2 regions of the Streptomyces sp. JLBG701 genome follow, and region 2 is predicted to be linked to the other one. Evidence: riboswitches for the same ligand, from Rfam matches in the RefSeq annotation. Region 2 holds a riboswitch; the other holds the start of a gene.
What was found. Region 2 has a riboswitch for glycine ahead of gcvT (glycine cleavage system aminomethyltransferase GcvT). Riboswitches for the same ligand answer to the same signal wherever they lie in the genome.

Region 1: it holds a riboswitch for glycine, as region 2 does, so the genes downstream of both, gcvP (aminomethyl-transferring glycine dehydrogenase) here and gcvT (glycine cleavage system aminomethyltransferase GcvT) in region 2, are expected to answer to the same signal.

Annotation. Positions count from the first base shown of each region.
Region 1 is NZ_CM178588.1:1,867,567-1,874,913, forward strand. Features, by position in the region: gene AC5DRG_RS08575 (ABC transporter ATP-binding protein) at 1-236, shown strand, start outside; gene AC5DRG_RS08580 (TOBE domain-containing protein) at 264-683, shown strand; gene gcvP (aminomethyl-transferring glycine dehydrogenase) at 775-3,660, opposite strand; glycine riboswitch at 3,840-3,935, opposite strand; gene AC5DRG_RS08590 (PRC-barrel domain-containing protein) at 4,049-4,420, shown strand; gene AC5DRG_RS08595 (DNA polymerase IV) at 4,342-5,781, opposite strand; gene AC5DRG_RS08600 (MerR family transcriptional regulator) at 5,840-6,484, opposite strand; gene AC5DRG_RS08605 (bifunctional nuclease family protein) at 6,698-7,171, opposite strand; gene ftsR (transcriptional regulator FtsR) at 7,259-7,347, opposite strand, start outside.
Region 2 is NZ_CM178588.1:7,931,826-7,939,172, forward strand. Features, by position in the region: gene AC5DRG_RS36730 (L-serine ammonia-lyase) at 1-249, opposite strand, end outside; gene glyA (serine hydroxymethyltransferase) at 306-1,568, opposite strand; gene gcvH (glycine cleavage system protein GcvH) at 1,584-1,961, opposite strand; gene gcvT (glycine cleavage system aminomethyltransferase GcvT) at 2,071-3,204, opposite strand; glycine riboswitch at 3,239-3,346, opposite strand; glycine riboswitch at 3,347-3,445, opposite strand; gene AC5DRG_RS36750 (AAA family ATPase) at 3,630-4,304, shown strand; gene AC5DRG_RS36755 (enhanced serine sensitivity protein SseB) at 4,386-5,159, shown strand; gene AC5DRG_RS36760 (enhanced serine sensitivity protein SseB C-terminal domain-containing protein) at 5,293-6,099, shown strand; gene AC5DRG_RS36765 (ABC transporter permease) at 6,511-7,347, shown strand, end outside.

The DNA of each region.
Region 1 (7,347 bases), 6.1 Mb from region 2:
CGAGCGCGGTGACCCTGTACCGGGACCGCCCCACCACATCCAGCGCCCGCAACCTCTGGCACTGCGAGGTCGCGGGCCTGGAAACCCACGGCGACCAGATCCGCGCCGACCTCACCGGCGAACTCCCCCTCACCGCAGACCTCACCACGGTCGCCGCGGCCGAACTGGACCTGCACCCGGGCGCACCGGTCTGGGCAACGGTCAAGGCGACGCAGACACACGCATACCCGGCGTAAGGCGCACTCGCCCCTAAGTTGATGCCCATGACTCTGAGCATCCGCAACCAGCTCCCCGGCACCGTCACCGCAGTCACCCCGGGCGAGGTCATGGCCACGGTCAAGGTCCGCCTCACCGGCGGCCAGGACCTCACCGCCGCGATCACCCTGGAGGCCGTCCAGGAACTCGCCCTCACCGAGGGCACCCTCGTACGCGCCTTGGTGAAGTCGACGGAGGTCTCCCTCGCCACCGCCCCGGTAGCGGGCCTCTCCATCCGCAACCAGCTCCCCGGCACGGTCAGCGACCTGGCCACCGGCGGCGCGATGGCCTCCGTCAAGATCTCCGTCACCGGCGCCGACCTGACCGCAGCCATCACCACGGACGCCGCCACCGACCTGGCCCTCTCCCCCGGCTCCCCGGTAGTCGCCCTGATCAAGTCGACCGAGGTATCACTGGCAACCACATGACAAACAAGGGCTCCGCCCAGGCCATACGACCTGGACGGAGCCCTCGCGGGTGATTCGGGGTGCGCACAGCGCCCCGCAGCAAACGAACTGCCTAGTCCTCGTACGCATCCAACGGGGGGCAAGAGCAAACCAGGTTCCGATCACCAAAGGCCTGGTCGATACGACGCACCGGCGGCCAGTACTTGTCCGCAACCGAGACACCGCCCGGGAACACAGCGTCCTCGCGGCTGTAGGCGTGCTCCCACTCCCCACCGAGCACTGCCGCGGTATGCGGAGCGTTCCGCAGCGGATTGTCGTCCGCAGGCCACTCCCCGGAGCCAACCCGCTCGATCTCGCCACGGATCGCGATCATCGCCTCACAGAACCGGTCGAGCTCGATCAGATCCTCCGACTCGGTCGGCTCGATCATCAACGTACCGGCCACCGGGAACGACATCGTGGGCGCGTGGAACCCGTAGTCGATCAGCCGCTTGGCGACATCGTCGACGCTCACACCGGTCGCCTTGGTCAAGGGCCGCAAATCAATGATGCACTCGTGCGCGACAAGCCCGCCGGGCCCGGTGTACAGCACGGGGAAGTGCGGCTCAAGGCGCTTGGCGATGTAGTTGGCGGAGAGCACGGCCACCTGCGTGGCCCGCTTGAGCCCCTCACCGCCCATGAGCCGCACATACGCCCACGAGATCGGCAGGATCCCCGCGGAACCCCACGGCGCGGCCGAGATCGGCCCGACCCCGGTCTCCGGCCCGGCCGCGGGCTGCAACGGATGGTTCGGCAGATACGGCGCCAGATGCGCACGCACACCGACCGGCCCGACGCCCGGACCGCCACCGCCGTGCGGGATGCAGAACGTCTTGTGCAGGTTGAGGTGCGACACGTCCCCACCGAAGTGCCCCGGCTTGGCAAGCCCCACAAGGGCGTTGAGGTTGGCCCCGTCGACATACACCTGCCCACCGGCCTCGTGCACCTGCGCACAGATGTCGGCGACATGCTCCTCGAACACGCCATGCGTGGAGGGGTACGTGATCATCAGCACCGCGAGCTCGTCCCGGTACTGCTCGATCTTCGCCCGCAGATCCGCTACGTCGATCTCGCCGTCCTCGGCGGTCTTCACGACGACGACCTTCATCCCGGCCATGACGGCACTGGCGGCGTTCGTCCCGTGCGCGGAGGACGGAATCAGACACACGGTCCGCTGCTCGTCCCCGTTGGCCCGGTGGTATCCGCGTACGGCGAGCAGCCCGGCGAACTCGCCCTGGGACCCCGCGTTCGGCTGGAGGGACACCTTGTCGTATCCGGTGACCTCGGCGAGCCGCTCCTCCAGCTCCTGGATGAGCGTGAGATAGCCCTGCGCCTGCTCGGCGGGCGCGAAGGGGTGCAGCTGGCCGAACTCGGGCCAGGTGACCGGCTCCATCTCGGTCGTCGCGTTGAGCTTCATCGTGCAGGAGCCCAGCGGGATCATGCCGCGGTCGAGCGCGTAGTCACGGTCGGCGAGCCGGCGAAGGTAGCGCAGCATCGCGGTCTCGGAGCGGTGCTGGTGGAAGACGGGGTGCGTGAGGAAGTCATCAGTCCGCAGCAGCCCGGCCGGAAGAACATCGGCCGTCGCCGCGTCGAGCGCCTCGATGTCCGCCTCGACACCGAACGCCGCCCACACGGCGCCCAGTTGGGCCCGCGTGGTGGTCTCGTCACAGGCGAGGGAGACGTGGTCGGCGTCGACGAGGTACAGGTTGACGCCGCGCTCGCGTGCGGCGGCGACGATCTCCCCGGCCCGCCCCGGCACCCGCACGGTGAGAGTGTCGAAGTAGGCACCGTGCACGACCACGACGCCACCGGCCTTGAGCCCCTCGGCGAGGAGGTTGGCGTACCGGTGCGTGCGCCGCGCGATGCCCTTCAACCCCTCGGGCCCGTGGTAGACGGCGTACATGCCGGCCATCACGGCGAGCAGCACCTGAGCTGTGCAGATGTTGCTGGTCGCCTTCTCACGGCGGATGTGCTGCTCGCGGGTCTGCAGGGCGAGGCGGTAGGCCCGGTTCCCGTCGGCGTCCACGGACACACCCACGAGACGCCCGGGCAGGCTGCGGGCGAACTTCTCGTGGACGGCCATGTATCCGGCATGCGGCCCGCCGAAGCCCATCGGCACGCCGAAGCGCTGGGTCGTACCGATCGCGATGTCCGCGCCCAGCTCGCCCGGCGAGGTCAGCAGCGTCAGCGCGAGCAGATCGGCGGCCACGGTGACGAGCGCGCCCAGGGCGTGCGCCTGCTCGACGAGCGGCTTGATGTCGCGTACGGCACCGGAGGCGCCCGGGTACTGGACGAGCACGCCGTTGATCTCCCGCTCGGCGAGCTCGGCCGGGATGCCCTCGCTGAGGTCGGCGACGACGACCTCGACACCGGTCGGCTCGGCGCGGGTCTCGATCACGGCGATGGTCTGCGGCAGCGCGTCCGCGTCGACCAGGAACAGGCCCTTCTTGTTCTTGCCCATGCGCCGGGACAGCGCCATGGCCTCGGCGGCGGCCGTGCCCTCGTCGAGCAGCGAGGCGCCGGAGGTCGGCAGCCCGGTGAGCTCGGCGACCATGGTCTGGAAGTTCAGCAGTGCTTCGAGTCGGCCCTGGGAGATCTCGGGCTGGTAGGGCGTGTAAGCCGTGTACCAGGCCGGGTTCTCCATGACGTTGCGCAGGATGACGGGCGGCGTGAACGTCCCGTAGTAGCCGAGCCCGATCATCGAGCCGAGCACTTGATTGCGGTCCGCGAGGGAACCCAGCTCGGCCAGCACCTCGGCCTCGGTGCGCGCACCGGGCAGCTCCAGCGCATCGGCGTTCTTGATCACATCCGGCACCGCGGCGGCCGTCAGCTCGTCCAGCGAGCCGTAGCCGACCTGCGCGAGCATCTTGGCCCGCGCCTCCTGATCGGGCCCGATGTGGCGCTGCTCGAAGGGGATTCCCTGTTCGAGTTCGGAGAGCGGAATGCGATGGGTGGTCATTGCGGAGGCCTCCTGGTCAGACATGACCTTCGAGGGGCACCACGGCACGGGTACCCGGACGGCCTCCCCCTCTGTCATCTCAACCTGAGAGCTTCACCGGGTCGCCCGAGGGCCGCCCGGCTTTCACCGTCGGTGAGAGCGGAGGTCGTGGAGACCCCCACCCTGCTTTCCAGAGTGACCTCGTCCGTGCGGTACGTGGGCCTGAGAGATTCCGGGGAGGATTTGCTCCTTCGGCGCCTCCGATGTTGCCTGGAGGACTCTCCCGCACGGGGTCAGCAGCCGCTGTCAGCCTACCAGCGAGGTCAACGCCAGAGCGTTCGAGTGGCCACCTTCCCCAATGTGCTCTTTCGTAGTGCTTACGGATGAGTTGCGACCAAATGGAGGGACCGTGCAGACCGACATCGATCCGCGCAACCTGATCGGCCGCAAGGCGTTCGACCGCAACGGCACCAAGATCGGCACGGTCGACGAGGTCTACCTCGACGACGCGACCGGCGTACCGGAGTGGGCGGCCATACGCACCGGCCTGTTCAGCAGAGACGCCTTCGTGCCCCTGGAGCCCAGCGAGGTGATCGAGGGCACCCTGCGCATCCCCTTCGACCGGGCCCTGATCAAGGACGCCCCGGACTTCGGCGTCGGCCGCCACCTCTCCCCGGAACAGGAACTCCAGCTCTACCACCACTACGGCCTCGACGTGGCGCCCCCTCCCCCACTCCCGGACCGCGACTTCGGCAAGCTGGCGGGCTCGGACGACGCCTGAACCGGCGGCTCCTCGGGATCGTCGGGTCTTCGCGCCACCAGGGGCAGCGGATCCGCCGGCTCCAGATCCGGGTCGTCGACCCGGAAGGTCCGCACCCGCCCCACCTCCGACTGAGGCGTCTCGAACCGCACGGTGACCCGCCCCAGCCCACTGCCCTGCACCCAGCCGTGCCCGTGTTCGGCATGCCGCACGTCGTGCCCGGCAGGCCAGCGCCGCTCGACGGGCGCCGCGGACTCCTCGAGGGGCTCGTCCGGCGAGGCCTCCTCCTCGAAACCCTCCACATGTTCCCCCGCCGCCTGTGCGAAGAGATCCTCCTGGGTGTAGTCGGCGAGCCCGCTGACGCCCACGCCGAGCAGCCGTACACCTCCCGTGGTGTCCACGGAGTCCAGCAGCCGGGCGGCGGCCTCCCGCACCACCGCCGGATCGTCCGTGGGCCCCCGCAGCGTCTCGGACCGGGTCAGGGTGGAGAAGTCGTACCGCCGCACCTTGAGCACGATGGTCCGCCCCGACAGCCCGGCGCCCCGCAGCCGCCGCACGCACCGGTCGGCCAGCCGCTGCACCTCCAACCCCACCCGCACGCGATCATGGATGTCCACGTCATAGGTGTCCTCGACCGACACCGACTTGGTCTCCCGCTCGGCCACCACGGGCCGCTCGTCGTGCGCCAGCGCCATGGCGTACAGCGCATGCCCATGGGCCTTCCCCAGCAGCCGTACGAGCTCGTCCTCCCCCGCTTCGGCGATCTCGTCGACCGTGGTGATCCCGGCCCGCCTCAGGTGATCGCCCGTCGCCGGCCCGACCCCGGGCAGGGTCCGCACCGACATGGGCCCCAGCAGCGCCCTCTCGGTCCCCGGCTCGATCAGTACCAGCCCGTCGGGCTTGGCCTGCTCGGAGGCAATCTTCGCGAGCATCTTGGAGGCGGCGAGGCCCACCGACCCGGTGAGTCCGGTTACGGCCCGTATGTCCGCACGCAGCCTGATCCCCGTCAGCCGGGCCGACTCCGCGTCCCAGGCGGCTCCCCCGGCCTCCAGGTCGACGAACGCCTCGTCGAGGCTCAGCGGCTCCACCAGCGGCGACAGCGCCCGCAGCAGCGCCATCACCTGCTCGCTGATCGACCGGTACAACCCGAAGCGCGGCACGAGACAGGCGGCATTCGGAGCGAGCCGACGGGCCTGCGCCATGGGCATCGCCGAATTCACCCCGAAGACACGAGCCTCGTACGAAGCGGTCGCGACCACCCCACGGGGCCCGAGCCCACCCACGATGACGGCCTTCCCGCGCAGGCTCGGCTTGGACGCCTGCTCCGCCGAGGCGAAGAAGGCATCCATGTCGAGATGCAGGATCGTGGGCGAACTTCTCACATCTCCGATGCTGCCCTACGCCACTGACAATGCCCCGACACCGCCCCTGGACGCGGGCTCAGACCGCCCGATTCCGCCGTCGCGCCAGCTCGTCCGCGGGATTGGGCCCGACCAGGGTCTCGCCCGTGTCGATCCGCTCCCCGTGCAGCTGCGAGAGGGCGCTCTCGACGTCCCGCCACACCACACCGACGGCGATCCCGAAGATGCCCTGGCCGCCCTGGAGCAGGGCGTGGACCTCGTCGGGCGAGGTGCACTCGTAGACCGTGGCGCCGTCGCTCATCAGCGTCATGCGCTCCAGGTCGCGGAAGCCCCGCTCCCTGAGGTGCTGGACGGTGGTGCGGATGTTCTGCAGCGACACGCCCGTGTCGAGGAACCGCTTGACGATCTTCAGGACGACGACGTCCCGGAAGCTGTACAGCCTCTGCGTCCCCGACCCGTAGGCGGGCCGCACACTCGGCTCCACGAGGCCCGTGCGGGCCCAGTAGTCCAGTTGCCGATAGGTGATGCCGGCGGCCGCACACGCCGTCGGTCCGCGATAGCCGATCTGCTCGGACGCCATGGACGTCGCCCCTCCGCTGCTCGGCACCGCCGCCGGTCGCCGCGGAGCGTGATCGGCCGCGCTGCTGTGAAGCGGGTACGGGCCGCCGTCCCCGAAACCACGTCCGGGAACACCCCCAGCCGTACCGTCGCCGCTGCTTCTCACGCCGACCTCCGTCCTTGACCTGCCTTCTCGACGGTAGGCAGTCACCAGGGGCGCGTCAACGATCGCCACACTCGGCACGCCGAGTGATAATCACCCTAGGAGTGGTTTCCCGTACCCCACCGCGGGGAAAGGCTAGCCGAATGCGCTGAGGACGGGCCGCAGGACGCTCTCACTCGCCGCTGGCAATTGCCAGCATTTCGCGTCGTCACCGTCTCACTGACTGTTGGTACCGAAGTCCTCGGGCGAGATCTGGTCGAGGAACTCGCGGAACTTCTCCACCTCGTCCTCCTGCTCGTCCGGGATCGCGATGCCGGCGTCGTCGAGCACCCCGTCGCTGCCGTAGATCGGCGTCCCGGTGCGTAGCGCCAGCGCTATGGCGTCGGACGGGCGGGCACTCACCTCGACCCCGCTGGCGAAGACCAGCTCGGCGTAGAAGACGCCCTCACGCAAGTCGGTGATGCGCACCTCGGTGAGCTCCTGGCCGACGGCCTCCAGCACGTCCTTGAACAGGTCGTGGGTCAGCGGTCGTGCGGGGGCCATGCCCTGCTGGGCGAAGGCGATCGCCGTCGCCTCCCCCGGTCCGATCCAGATGGGGAGGTAGCGATCGCCTCCCACTTCACGCAGGAGCACGATCGGTTGGTTGGAGGGCATTTCGACCCGGACACCTACGACATCGAGCTCGTTCACACAGCAACCCTAGGCCGTGCCCGGGACGTTTGGGTAGTCGGGCCGAGAACGCGTGGCCGAACCTTGGCCCGGGCGAGCCCCACCGGCTCAGGGGAGCCGCACTCCGAGCGCTGTCTGCACCAGGGCCGCGTGCAGCTTCACCGTGAGCCCCGCCAGCTCCTTGGAACGGGCCTCGG
Region 2 (7,347 bases):
GCCCTCCACGTCCACCGTCCGGGGCGAGGCGCCCTCCAGGCCGAGCAGGACGGCCTTCGGGGTGCCGTGGCCGTGGCCGGTCGCGCCCAGGGAGCCGTAGAGCTCGGAGCGGACGGAGGCGACGGAGTCGAGCAGGCTCTCGTTGCGCAGGCGGCGGGCGAACATGCGGGCCGCGCGCATCGGGCCGACCGTGTGGGAGCTCGACGGGCCGATGCCGACCGAGAACAGATCGAAGACCGAGATGGCCACGGGAACTCCTCCTGAGAGGGTGGGGGCACACGTCGTCGGGTGCCCCCACCTGGGAACTACTTGTTCAGACCGGGGTACAGCGGGTGCTTGTCGGCGAGGGCCTTGACCCGGGCCTTCAGGCTTTCCACGTCGTACGACTGCTTGAGCGTCTCCGCGATGACGTCCGCGACCTCGGTGAAGTCCTCGGCCGTGAAGCCTCGGGTCGCCAGGGCCGGCGTGCCGATCCGCAGGCCCGAGGTGACCATTGGCGGGCGCGGGTCGTTCGGGACGGCGTTGCGGTTGACCGTGATGCCGACCTCGTGGAGGCGGTCCTCGGCCTGCTGCCCGTCCAGTTCGGACTCGCGCAGGTCGACCAGGATCAGGTGCACATCCGTGCCGCCGGACAGGACGTTGACGCCGGCCTCGCGGGCGTCGGCGGCCGTCAGGCGCTCGGCGAGGATGCGTGCGCCCTCCACCGTACGCCGCTGACGCTCCTTGAAGTCCTCGCTCGCCGCGACCTTGAAGGAGACCGCCTTGGCCGCGATCACATGCTCCAGCGGGCCGCCCTGGAAGCCCGGGAAGACGGAGGAGTTCAGCTTCTTTGCGAAGTCCTTCTTGGCGAGGATGATGCCGCCGCGCGGGCCGCCCAGCGTCTTGTGGGTCGTGGAGGTGACCACGTCCGCGAACGGCACCGGGTTCGGGTGCAGCCCCGCCGCGACCAGGCCGGCGAAGTGCGCCATGTCGACCCACAGGTACGCCTCGACCTCGTCCGCGATACGGCGGAACTCGGCGAAGTCCAGCCGGCGCGGGTACGCCGACCAGCCCGCGATGATCACCTTCGGCCGGTGCTCCTTGGCGAGCCGCTCCACCTCGGCCATGTCGACCAGACCGGCGTCGTCGACGTGGTAGGCGACCACGTCGAACTGCTTCCCGGAGAAGTTCAGCCGCATCCCGTGGGTGAGGTGACCGCCGTGCGCGAGGTCGAGCCCGAGGATGGTGTCGCCGGGCTTGGCCAGCGCGAACAGCGCGGCCTGGTTGGCCGAGGCGCCCGAGTGGGGCTGGACGTTGGCGTACTCGGCGCCGAACAGCTCCTTGACCCGGTCGATCGCGATCTGCTCGGCGACATCGACGTGCTCGCAGCCGCCGTAGTAGCGGCGGCCGGGGTAGCCCTCGGCGTACTTGTTGGTGAGGACCGAGCCCTGCGCCTCCATGACCGCGACCGGCGCGAAGTTCTCGGAGGCGATCATTTCGAGGGTGGACTGCTGGCGGTTCAGCTCGGCGTCGACCGCGGCGGCGATCTCCGGGTCGAGCTCGTGCAGGGACGTGTTCAGAACGGACATCAGGCGTAGGACTCCTCAGCCGGCGGAAAAGGCGGTGTACTCGTCGGCGGAGAGCAGGTCGGACGGCTCCTCCGTGGCGCGTACCTTGAACAGCCAGCCGCCCTCGAAGGGGGCCGAGTTGACCAGCGACGGGTCGTTGACCACGTCCTCGTTGATCTCGGTGACCTCGCCGTCGACCGGGGAGTACAGGTCGCTTACCGACTTCGTCGACTCCAGTTCGCCGCAGGACTCACCCGCGGTCACCGTGGAACCGACCTCCGGGAGCTGGGCGTAGACGACATCGCCGAGCGCGTTGGCCGCGAACTCGGTGATGCCGACCGTCGAGACGCCGTCCTCGGCGACCGACAGCCACTCGTGCTCCTTGCTGTAGCGCAGCTGCTGGGGGTTGCTCATGGCCTGAATTCTCCTGTACGCGGGGGAGTGCTGGTGAATGGGGGACTGCTGGAGACGTGCGTGAACAGCGAAAATGTGCGCAGGGTCACGCACCGACCGCTTGGGGTGGCTACTTCTGGCGCTTGTAGAACGGCAGCGCCACGACCTCGTACGGCTCGTGGCTGCCCCGGATGTCCACACCGACACCGGCGCTGCCCGGCACCGAGTGCGCGGCGTCGACGTACGCCATCGCGATCGGCTTGCCGAGGGTGGGGGAGGGGGCGCCGGAGGTGACCTCGCCGATCACCCGGCCGTCGGCGACGACGGGGTACCCGGCGCGCGGGACACGGCGGCCCTCGGCGATCAGGCCGACCAGGACGCGCGGCGGGTTCTCCTGAGCGCGGGAGGCCGCCTCCTCAAGGGCCTCGCGCCCCACGAAGTCGCCCTCCTTCTCGAACTTCACCACCCGGCCGAGCCCGGCGTCGAAGGGAGTCAGGGAGGTCGTCAACTCGTGCCCGTACAGCGGCATGCCCGCCTCCAGGCGCAGCGTGTCCCGGCAGGAGAGGCCGCAGGGAACCAGACCGACGGGCGCGCCCGCCTCGGTCAGCGCCTGCCACAGCTTCTCGGCGTCGGCGGGGGCCACGAACAGCTCGAAGCCGTCCTCGCCGGTGTAACCGGTGCGGGCGATCAGCGCGGGGACGCCGGCGACGGTGCCGGGCAGGCCCGCGTAGTACTTCAGGCCGTCCAGGTCGGCGTCGGTGAGCGACTTGAGGATGCCGGGGGACTCGGGCCCCTGCACGGCGAGGAGGGCGTAGGCGTCCCGGTCGTCGCGGACGACGGCGTCGAAGCCGATGACCCGCTCCACCAGGGCGTCCAGCACGATCTGCGCGTTGCCGGCGTTGGCCACGACCATGTAGTGAGAAGACCCGGCTTCGGTCTCGGCCAGCCGGTAGACGATCAGGTCGTCGAGGATGCCCCCGTCGGCCTGGCAGATCATGGTGTAGCGGGCGCGGCCGACGCCCACGGAGGCGATGTTGCCGACCAGGGCGAAGTTCAGGAACTCCGCCGCCTGCGGGCCGGTGACGGTGATCTCGCCCATGTGGGAGAGGTCGAAGAGACCGGCACGGGTACGCACCGCGACATGTTCGTCGCGCTCGGAGCCGTAGCGCAGGGGCATGTCCCAGCCGGCGAAATCGGTCATCGTCGCGCCGAGCTCACGATGCAGGGCATCGAGTGCGGTACGACGGGTAGGGCTACTGCTCATCGGTAGTGCTCCCAGGGCATGACGGCGAGGTCGTTCCTCCCCATCTGTCATCGGAACCTGAGAGGTTCGCCGTGACCACGAGGGATCACGGGTTGCACCTTGGGTGGGGCCACTGCGACAGCGGCCCGCTTTTCAGATGTGCCTCGCCCGCGCGGTAACGGGGCCTGAGAGATTCAAGGGAGGGACTTGCTCCTTCGGCGCCCCAGCGAAGCACTGCTGGGGACTCTCCCGCGCGGATTCAAGCGGCCGGTATGCAGTTGGCGCGCACATCATTGCACGGCTCGCCGGTTCGTGGCAGACCGGCTTTTAACACCGCTCTTTGTAACCGGGCTGTGGCAGGACAAGAACGAAAACACGAGAGACCTCGGATTACCTTCTCTTTACACTCGACGGGGATGGGGACTCCCGTACCCCAGGGGAGGACGATCACGGTGAACAGGACCACGGCGTACGCGACCACCTCGGCCCTCGCGCTGCCCGAGCAGCGCACGGCCCCGGCCCGGGAGGCCTCGGGCGCGTGCCCGGCGCCCGTCGTCCGAGACCTGCGCGACCGAGCGGGCCACAGCCCGCACGCCCTGCTCTTCAACCCCCGCGACCTGGTCGTGATCACCGGCCTGCCCGGCAGCGGCAAGTCCACGCTGATGCGGCGCACGGTCAAGGGCATGCGGATCGACTCCCAGGACACCCGCGACCGCTGGGACGAGCGAACCCCCCGCTTCCTGCCCTACGCGATCTACCGCCCCCTGGTCCGCCTCGCCCATTACTACGGACTCCACCGCGCCCTGCGCTCCGACTCCGGAGTCGTCGTCCACGACTGCGGTACGCAGGCCTGGGTGCGCGGTTGGCTGGCCCGCGAGGCCCGCCGCCGGGGCGGCACGCTGCACCTTCTCCTCCTCGACGTCACCCCGAAGACCGCCCTCGCCGGCCAGCGCGAGCGCGGCCGCGGTGTCTCGCGGTACGCCTTCCTGCGCCACCGCACGGCCGCCGGCCGGCTGATCCGCTCGGTGGAACAGGGCGACCTGCCCCAGGGCTGCGGCTCGGCGGTCCTGCTCGACCGGGACGCGGCCAACGTGCTGCGCCGCATCGGCTTCACGGGCTGAGTGGCCGTAGACCGGTCGGTCGTACGTCCGCACCCGCTAGCCTTTCCAGCCACAGCAGGTACTTGAGCAGGCGGTAGGCAGATGGACTTCCCGGCGGAATTTCCCGCGGACTTCCCGGCACAGGCACACCCACACCCGCACGGCGGCTGGCCGGGCAACGAACTGGAGGAGGTCCTGTCGGCGTCCCTCGGCATCCCAGGTGCCGGCGGCCGGATCATCGAGGTGCTCGGGCGCAGCTTCGTCTGGGTGCCGCTGCCCGGCGGCGGCGGTCCGCACAGCGGCCCGCTGGACCTGCCCACGACGCAGATCGACGGCCAGCCCTACGTACCCGTCTTCAGCTCCGAGGAGCAGTTCCGCCAGGTCGTCGGCTCCCACATGTCGTACACCATCGCGCCGGCCGTGGAGTTCGCCCGCGGCCTGCCCCCGCAGGTCGGCATCGCCGTGAACCCCGACGGCCTGGTCGGCGTACCGCTGCCCCCGCAAGCCGTCGCCGAACTGTGCCGCCTCGGCCGCACGACCGGCGCCCGCGTCCGCCTCTTCGAACCGGACTGGCAGGACGACCCGGTCGACTTCCTGTCCGCCGCCTCCGCCGAGTTCGCCCGGATCGGCGTGGTGGCGACGGCCCGCCGCTGCCTGGCGGCGATCGAGACGGCGGATCCGGTGATGTTCGTAGGAGTCGAACTCTCCCAGTGGGAGGGCGACATCAGGGCGTTGCCGCTGGAAGCACTGGGCAGGGCGCTAGGCCAGGCCCCGGTGAAGTGGCAGGTCAACCTGGTCCTGATGGACGTAGCCCAGGACCCGGTAGCGGACTGGCTGAGGGAGAAGGTCCGCCCCTTCTACCAGGCGCAGGTCTAACCCACCTAGGGGCGCGGGGAACTGCGCGACCAGCCACAGCGAACCCGCACTCGCCGACGAACAACCGGCCCCGGGCGATTGGGCGCTTAAGCTGGTTTCATATCCGGGGCAGACAATCGAAGGGGCGGTACAGGTGAGCGCCAGCGGCATCGCGACCGGGCAGGTCGAGCACATGCTGCGCCAAGTGACGCCCGGGCGCTACGACGCCTACGAGGCGCTGCTCCGCGCGCTCGCGACCCCTTCCTCCGGCCAGATCTGGATGCTCCTGTGGCACGGCCAGGCAGGATCCCCGGACGCCCAGTACGGAAACATGGAGGTCGACGGCTTCGGCTACGCCCCATGCGTCACCTCCGCCCAGGAACTCTCCGCCAGCGGCTGGAACCGCTCCTACGAAGTCGTCGACGGAGTGGACGTGGCCCGCACCCTCTACCCCGACCACTTCGGCCTCTGGCTCAACCCGCACGCCCCCGGCGGCGGCCTCGGCATCCCCTGGCTGGACCTGCGCCGCATCGCCACCGGCCTGGAGCGCCAGCCGGCCGGCCCGCTGCGGCTGTCCGAACCGGCCATCGAGGTCCCGCAGTTCTACGCCCTGCTCACGCACAACGCCCACCGCACCCCGGCCGTGCGCGCACTGCGCCGCGCCTGGGTGCAGCCGGCGCTCGGGGCGCCGTACCTCGCCATCGGTCTCGACGTGTACGACACCAGCCCGCCGGCCGTCGACTCGGTGCGCGCGATGATGCAGCAGTCCATCGGCGCGGTCCCGGACGGGCTGCCGGTGTCGACGGTCGCGATGTCCGATGAGTACGACCCGGTCGCGATGTGGATGCGCGCGGGCGCCCGTCCCTTCTACGACCGTGAGGCCCACGCGGCCCCGGTCCAGGCGCCGGCGCAGGCCCCGGCCGCCGGGTACGGCTTCCCGCCGGCCCACGGCGGATACTGAGCGCCGCCCACCCCGTTTACCGGTCCGCCGAAGAATTTACTTCCCTGACACACTTCTTCGCGCGTAGATAACGGCGTAAGGTCACGATCGTCGGCGAACTGCCGTTCTGTCCCAACCGTGCCGCGTCCGAGAGGCGTTACCCGCTGTTCGGATAACGGAATCCCCAGGACTGCATCACGGTTGCGCATACTTTCGCCGCCAAGTCTGGCGGGTGATCGCGACGAAGCTGAAGACTCCCGACTCAGACGCGGGGTCATCGGCCTCGTGCGTGAAGACAAGTCGACAAGTCGAAGCAAACGCCGGGTCAACGGCCGCACCATCTGCGGCCGGCATCCGGCCCGCAAGTGAACCAAAGCCGCACACAGCGGCGGGCGTAGGCCGGTCACCACCGGCGAGAGGGGTCGGGTCACTGTGACCGCACCGATCGAAACCACGGGGGCGGCAGGCGAGGTGCAGCCGGAGGCTGTGCTCGCCGGCGTCGACAAGGCGAAGATCGAAGGCCGTTCCCTGGGGCAGATCGCCTGGACCCGGTTCAAGAAGGACAGAGTCGCCGTCGCGGGCGGCGTCATCGTGATCGTGCTGATCCTGCTGGCGATCCTCTCCCGCCCCATCCAGGCTCTGTTCGGCCTCGACCCCAACGCCTTCAACCAGGACCTGATCGACCCCAACACCTCGCTGCCCACCGGCGACTTCGGCGGGATGAGCTGGGACCACCCGCTCGGCGTCGAGCCCAAGTTCGGGCGCGACATCGCGACCCGCATCCTGGAGGGCTCCTGGGTCTCGCTGGTCGTCGCGTTCGGGGCCACGATCCTGTCCAACGTGATCGGCACGGTCCTCGGTGTGGTGGCCGGTTACTACGGGGGGCGGGTGGACACGATCATCAGCCGTCTGATGGACACCTTCCTCGCCTTCCCGCTGCTGCTGTTCGCCATCGCCATCTCGGCGACACTGCAGGGCGGCGCGTTCGGCCTCGAAGGTCTTCCCCTGCACATCAGCGTGCTCATCTTCATCATTGGTTTCTTCAACTGGCCATATCTCGGGCGAATTGTTCGCGGCCAGACCCTGGCCCTGCGCGAGCGCGAGTTCGTCGACGCCTCTCGGGGCATGGGCGCGAAGGGGCCGTACATCCTCTTCCGCGAGCTGCTCCCGAACCTGGTCGGCCCGATCATCGTCTACTCGACGCTGCTCATCCCGACCAACATCCTGTTCGAGGCCAGCCTGAGCTTCCTGGGCGTCGGCATCCAGCCC